Regions from separate parts of the Streptomyces sp. NPDC029164 genome, predicted to be linked through region 1. Evidence: riboswitches for the same ligand, from Rfam matches in the RefSeq annotation. Region 1 holds a riboswitch; each other region holds the start of a gene.
What was found. A riboswitch is a leader RNA that binds a small molecule or an ion and turns the genes downstream of it on or off. The one in region 1 is predicted to bind cyclic di-AMP.
Positions count from the first base shown of each region.

Region 1 (2,253 bases):
GGATCTCGAAGTGGAGGTGCGGGCCCGTGGAGTTGCCCGTGGAGCCGGAGAGGCCGAGGGTCTGCCCGGCGGTGACGCTCTGGCCGGAGGAGACGGACAGCTGGGACAGGTGGGCGTACTGGGAGTACTTGCCGTCCGCGTGCCGGATGACGACCTCGTTGCCGTACGAGCCGCTCCAGCCGGCGGACACCACGGTGCCCGCGCCGACGGCCCTGACGGTGGTGCCGGAGCTCGCGATGAAGTCCACGCCGGTGTGGTAGCCGGAGGACCACATGCTGCCCGCGACCTTGTACTGGGTGGAGACGCCGGTGTTGCCGAGCGGGGAGACGAAGCCGGAGGCCGACTTCTGCGCGGCGGGCGCCCCGGCCTCGGAGTCCTGCTGCGCGGGGGCGGCCTTCGCGGCCGGCTTCGGTGCCGCCTTCGGTGCCGCCTTCGGCGCCGCCTCGGGGGCGGCCTCGGGGGCGGGGGCGGGGGCGGCGTCCACCGGGTCCGCCTCGCCCACGCCGCCGAGGTGCAGCTTCAGGCCGGGGTGGATCAGCGACGGGTTGGCCCCGACCGCCTCGCGGTTGTCGGCGTACAGCTGCTCCCAGCCGCCGGAGAGGTGGCGCTCGGCGGCGATCTTGGAGAGGTAGTCGCCCGGCACGACCGTGTAGACGCTCGGGGCGGCCTGCACGGCGGCGACGGGCGCGGCCTGCAGCGCGGCGGGGACCTGCGGGGCCACGGCGGGGGCCACCGCGGTCGCCGCGGCCGGGGCGCCGGCCGCCTGGGCGCCCGCGGCGCCCATCAGCGGCAGCGCGAGGGCCGCGCCACCGGTGCCTGCGACGGCGAAACCGCGCGATATCGACAGGGACTTGGGACGGCGGTGCTTGCCCTTTGCAGGCATGGCGAACTTCCTCTCCGGCGCCTGCGAGGTGAGCTGTCGGGTTCGGACTGGAGATGTCCGGCCGTACATGTACGGGACATGTACGTCTTCACCCCGAGCCGTCCCGGCGAAAAGATCTCCGAAAAGATCTCCGGGACAGCGGCTTACCTGGTTCCCCCGCTCCTGCCGCGCGAATAGTCGGGTGCGGTTTCCGGGCGGCGGCAGGATTCGGCGATCCACCCGGATCGATCGCGAAGGTAAACCCTTGCGACGGCGGGGAACAAGCCGCGAATTTCCTGACGGAATCACAGGATTGAGGAATCGGCGGAATTCTGGTCACCCTGCGTCCATTACCCGCCGTCAACAACCGCTCTGACGGGGCCATTCGGCATTCGCGATCAGGCACTCACGGTCACCGTATGATCTGGCTCACGGGGACGTGCCCGATCTCGCCTCCGGATATGGCAAGTTGGCGCCAAACAGCTCAATTCGGACAGAAGTCTCACCATGAAGCGGAGGAGTTCCCGTGACCCAGCAGATACAGGAGCCGGAGCTGACCGGAGTGCGCAATTTCCGTGATGTGGGCGGATTGCCGACTTCTGATGGCCGAAGGGTCAAGGCGGGACGACTGTTCCGAAGCGGACATCTCGCGCATGCCACCGAAACCGATGCAGAGTTCCTCGCCTCGCTCGGCCTCCACACCGTCTTCGACTTCCGCAACGGCGCCGACCACGCGCTGGAGGGGCCGGACGTGGAACTGCCCGGGGTACGGAACGTGAACATCCCGCTCTCCGATCCGGCCGACGGCCGGGAGTTCTGGCGGCTGGTGCGCGAGGGCGACCTCGCCCAGCTGCGCACGATCCTGGGCGACGGCAAGGCCGCGGCCCGGATGACGCACTCGTACCGCAGGATCATCGAGCAGCGCACCGCCGAGCACAGCCGGGTCGTGCACGCGCTCGCCGAGGACAGCGTCCCGGCCCTCCTGCACTGCGCGGCCGGCAAGGACCGGGCCGGCCTGTCGATCGCCGTCACCCTGCTCGCGCTGGGCGTCGGGCGCGAGGCGATCGTGGCGGACTACCTGGAGTCGAACGCCCCGCACCGCCGTTACCGGGTGCGCCGCAGCAGCGCGTCCGACGAGGCCCGCTCCCCCGAGGTGATGGAGCTGCTGGCACCGCTCTTCGACGCCCGCGCCGAGTACCTGGTCGCCGCCTTCGAGACCATCGACGAGACCTGGGGCGGGGTGGACCCCTACCTGGCGGAGGGCCTCGGGCTGAAGCCCGAGACCCTCGGCCGACTGCGTGAGCGACTGCTGGAATAGGCCGCCCGGAGCGGGCCGTCAGCGCTGGGCGACGGCCTGCTTCACCAGCGTCCTGCCGAAGTCCCACATCAGC
Region 1 covers NZ_JBVHWW010000033.1:93,005-95,257, reverse strand. Annotated here, with positions in the region: gene ACZ4VT_RS28530 (LysM peptidoglycan-binding domain-containing M23 family metallopeptidase) at 1-883, opposite strand, end outside; cyclic di-AMP (ydaO/yuaA leader) riboswitch at 887-1,073, opposite strand; gene ACZ4VT_RS28525 (tyrosine-protein phosphatase) at 1,389-2,180, shown strand; gene ACZ4VT_RS28520 (aspartate aminotransferase family protein) at 2,199-2,253, opposite strand, start outside.

Region 2 (2,253 bases), on a different contig from region 1:
GGGCGGCCCAGGTGCTGGGCACGTACTGCCTGGGCGGCACCCTCACCTCGCGCCTGGACAAGGTGCTGCGCGAGGAGAAGGGGTACACCTACGGCGTGCGCGCCTTCGGCCAGGTGCTGCGCTCCACCGCGGACGGCAAGGGCGCCTCGATGCTGGCCATCAGCGGCTCGGTGGACACCCCGAACACCGGTCCGGCACTGGAGGACCTCTGGAAGGTGCTGCGCACCCTCGCGGAGGGCGGTCTGACCGACGCCGAACGCGATGTGGCCGTACAGAACTTGGTGGGCGTGGCCCCGCTGAAGTTCGAGACGGCGGCCTCGGTCGCCGGCACCCTCGCCGACCAGGTCGAGCAGGAGCTGCCGGACGACTACCAGGCGCAGTTGTACGCGCGGCTGGCCGAAACGGGCACGGTGGAGGCGACTTCGGCGGCCGTGAAGGCCTTCCCGGCGGACCGCCTGGTCACGGTCCTGGTGGGCGACGCGGCAGTGATCGAGGAGCCGGTGCGCGCCCTCGGGATCGGGGACGTCACGGTCGTCACCAACTGACCTGTCGGTGATGGCCGGCTGACGGCCGACCGACGGATCGCGCAGGGGCTCTGGCAAGCTTATCCGCCGGAGCCCCTTTTGTCCGTTTGGTGGCTAGGTTGCTTGTATGCGGTGTGGCGTACGCAACAAAAAGGCGCGTCTGTTTGGCGATTGACTGATGATCCGCCTAGCGTCGGCCGTGCTGTCCGTCAGTTGTGCCCGCCGCATCCGCGGCACCGGACAGCGATCGCCGAGTCCCCGTCAGGCGCGAGCCTGGGGAGCCGGGGACCCACATGTGTCCCTGGGGTGAATCGGACCCCCTCGCAAGAGGAGGCCCGTAGGAGACCTTCCTGCTCCGAACCCGTCAGCTAACCCGGTAGGCGAGAAGGAAGGAAAGGATCAAACCCTTCATGGCGTTTGGCAGTCGTCCCGCTGGTACCGGTAAGCACCGTGGCTCCAGCCGTCTGAGCAAGAAGACCGCCGGTTACGCCGGTATCGCCGCGATCGCCACCACGGGTGTCGTCGGCTCCCTCGCCGCCCCGGCCTTCGCCGCGGACAACCACAGCAGCTCCGCCCCCGAGAACGGGCTGGGCGCCGTGGTCGTCGCCGAGGACCTCGCGGGTGACATCGCCGACCAGGCCGATTCCCAGCAGCGCGCCGCCGAGCACGCCGCCGCCAAGGCGCAGGCGGAGGCCGAGGCCAAGCAGAAGGCCGCCGAGTCCAAGCGCCTCGCCGAGGCCAAGGCGAAGGCCGAGCGCGACGCCGCCGAGCGTGCGGCCCGCGAGGAGGAGCGCAAGCGCCTCAACACCTTCGTCGCCCCCGTCGACGGCTCGTACGTCAGCACGCAGTACCACGCGGGCGGCGGCATGTGGTCCTCCGGCAGCCACACCGGCATCGACTTCCACGCGGCTTCCGGCAGCTCGGTCCACGCGGTGGGCTTCGGCACCGTCGTCGAGGCCGGCTGGGGCGGCGCCTACGGCAACAACGTCGTCATCAAGCACAACGACGGCACCTACACCCAGTACGGGCACATGACCTCGCTGAACGTCTCCGTCGGCGAGCAGGTCACCCCCGGCCAGCAGATCGGCCTGTCGGGCTCCACCGGCAACTCCAGCGGCCCGCACCTGCACTTCGAGGCCCGCACGGGCTCGCAGTACGGCTCGGACATCGACCCGATCGCGTACCTGCGCTCGCACGGCGTCAGCCTCTGACTCCGTCCCGCACCTTTTCCGAAGGCCCCGGCTCCCCGAGCCGGGGCCTTCGTGTTGCGTCTCTGTGCAAATGTTTCGCATTTCCGGGCGCTCTCGGAAATTATCGTGTGTTGCAATAGAGTCGCAGCACGCGCATGCGTGCGTGCAATGACGCTGGCAGTCGGAAATAGGCGGAGGTCCGGTCTTGCGTATTCCTGCGCACGCGGTATGCACAGCAATCCGCGACGACATCGTCTCCGGGGTGTTCGAGCCGGGCAGCCGGCTGACCGAGGAGGTGCTGGCCCGCCGGTACGGGGTCTCGCGCGTCCCGGTCCGCGAGGCGCTGCGGACCCTGGAGTCCGAGGGCTTCGTGACGACGCGGCGCCACGCGGGGGCCTGTGTGGCCGAACCGACCGAGCAGGAGGCCGGGGACCTCCTGGAGGTACGGATGCTCCTGGAGCCCCTGGCGGCCGCCCGGGCCGCCCGGCGGCGCACCGAGGCGCACCTCAAGGTGCTGCGCGGGCTGGTCAGGCTGGGGC
Region 2 covers NZ_JBVHWW010000008.1:86,878-89,130, forward strand. Annotated here, with positions in the region: gene ACZ4VT_RS10260 (M16 family metallopeptidase) at 1-545, shown strand, start outside; cyclic di-AMP (ydaO/yuaA leader) riboswitch at 763-921, shown strand; gene ACZ4VT_RS10265 (M23 family metallopeptidase) at 935-1,735, shown strand; gene ACZ4VT_RS10270 (GntR family transcriptional regulator) at 1,920-2,253, shown strand, end outside.
Region 2: another riboswitch for cyclic di-AMP. It lies ahead of ACZ4VT_RS10265 (M23 family metallopeptidase); the one in region 1 lies ahead of ACZ4VT_RS28530 (LysM peptidoglycan-binding domain-containing M23 family metallopeptidase).

Region 3 (2,253 bases), on a different contig from region 1:
GCGAGAGCGGCGGCTCCTGGAGTGCCAACTCCGGCACCGGCGCGTACGGCGGGCTGCAGTTCACCCAGGAGGAGTGGCAGGGCGCCGGCGGACTCGACTTCGCCGAGCGCGCCGACCTCGCGAGCCGGTCCCAGCAGATCGCCGTGGCCGAGCGAGTGCTGGCCTCGCAGGGACCGCAAGCGTGGCCGCTGTGCGCCACCTCGGCGGGACTGGAGCAGCAGGGCCCCGCCGCCAAGGTGGATCCCGGTCTGCCCGGCACCTCCGGCCCGATCGCCCCCTCGCCCTCCCGCCCGGACGACGCGGTCCCGTCCACCACCGGCGGCGAGCCGGCCAAGGACTTCGGCGCCCCGACCCACGCGGCCCCCAGCCCGACAGGCAGCCCCTTCCTGATCCCCGACGCGCCGTCCGTCGGACTCCCCGTCATGCCGGCGCCGGACGCCCCGACGGCGCCTCCCGTCGACCCGTCGCAGCCGGCGGTCCCGGGCACCCCGGGCACCACGCCGCTGCCGCCCGTCGACCCGACGGCTCCGACCCTCCCGGTGGACCCCTCGGCGCCCACGACCCCGCCCACCACCACCCCGGGTGCGACCCCGGCGGACCCGGCCGCCCCGACCGCCCCGGCGACCCCGGGCGCCACTCCGGAAGGCGCTCCGGCCGAGGGCAGCGGCAAGCACCGCGGCGCTCCCGCGCCCGAGGCCCCCGTCCCGTCTGACGCCGCGTCGGCCCCCACGTACACGGTCCAGGAGGGCGACAGCCTGGCGACCATCGCGGTTGCCAAGGGAGTCAAGGGCGGCTGGAACGGCCTCTACGAGGCCAACGAGCAGGTCATCGGCGAGGATGCCAACCTGATCAAGCCCGGACAGAACCTGGATCTAACCATGCAATAAGGACACTTCAGGCGCCCGGAAAGAACTGATTGTCGGTTATCTGTAAGTGAGACATGTGTCTCTTCCGGTCAACTGGCGTGTCCCGCCCCGGGGCTTCCGCAAACCCCGTCCTCACCTGCGCAAACGCCCCTGCGGAGAGCGCAAGTAGGGCCCCTCTCTCCCCGATGTTCCTCGTTGAACATCGGGGAGAGACCTGTCTACCTTCTGATTCGCCCGCCACCGCGGGCTCCTTCGACCGCATCGCCGAATCCTGCCGGCGGACGGGGGGAACAGTCGTCGCGTCAAGCGCCGAAGGCAGGAGCGGGGGAACCAAGGTAGGCGCCGGGAGCGGCCGTTGAGAGACGGTCACGCCACCGGCTAGGGGTTAAGACGTGCGCTAGGTCGCACGGCCGGGCAACTCACTCGCCCGAACCCGACAGCTCACCTCGTAGGCGTCGGTGAGGAGAAACTCCATGCTGCTTTCCGGCAAGGGCAAGCACCGTCGCACCTCCAAGGCCGTCCGCATCGTCACGCTCGCCGGTGTCGCCGGTGTGGCCGTCGCCGCCCCCCTGATGGCCGCGGGCACCGCCAGCGCCGCCACCGCGTCCGAGTGGGACAAGGTCGCGCAGTGCGAGTCCGGCGGCAACTGGTCCATCAACACGGGCAACGGCTACTACGGCGGACTGCAGTTCTCGTCCTCGACGTGGGCCGCGTACGGCGGCAAGTCGTACGCCGCGCAGGCCAACCAGGCCTCGAAGTCCCAGCAGATAGCCGTCGCCGAGAAGGTCCTCAAGGGCCAGGGTAAGGGCGCCTGGCCGCACTGCGGCAAGGGTCTGTCGAACTCCTCCTACGCCGGTGGCGGCACGGAGACCTCGACGCAGAACAAGCCGAAGGCCGACTCGAAGAAGACCGAGACGAAGGCCACCCCGAAGGCCACGCCGAAGAAGGAGACCAAGCGCTCCGAGGCCCCGACCACCCGTTCCGAGCGCCCGGCGGCCCCCGAGGCCCCGAAGACCGGCAACGGCTCGTACGAGGTCAAGCCCGGCGACACCCTGGGCACCATCGCCGAGGTCAACGGCGTCAAGGGCGGCTGGGAGAAGCTCTTCGAGCTGAACAAGGACATAGTCTCGGACGCCGACCTGATCTTCCCGGGTCAGAAGCTGAAGCTCAGCTGAACACTGCGGCAATAGCCGCAAGAGCGTACGCAACGCACAGCATTCCCCCCGCCCGGCGCGTCTCCCCCCACGCGCCGGGCGGCGGCGTGCGTACCGGACAACGGGCGACGAACCGGAGACCTATGTCCCGGAAGAGGGGTATTCGGGCCCTTTTTCGTCCCAGGGGTCGGGCGGTCGGCCGGTCGAGTGCCCCGGGCCGGTTAGGCTCTAAG
Region 3 covers NZ_JBVHWW010000018.1:90,545-92,797, forward strand. Annotated here, with positions in the region: gene ACZ4VT_RS19000 (transglycosylase family protein) at 1-887, shown strand, start outside; cyclic di-AMP (ydaO/yuaA leader) riboswitch at 1,164-1,336, shown strand; gene ACZ4VT_RS19005 (transglycosylase family protein) at 1,340-2,041, shown strand.
Region 3: another riboswitch for cyclic di-AMP. It lies ahead of ACZ4VT_RS19005 (transglycosylase family protein); the one in region 1 lies ahead of ACZ4VT_RS28530 (LysM peptidoglycan-binding domain-containing M23 family metallopeptidase).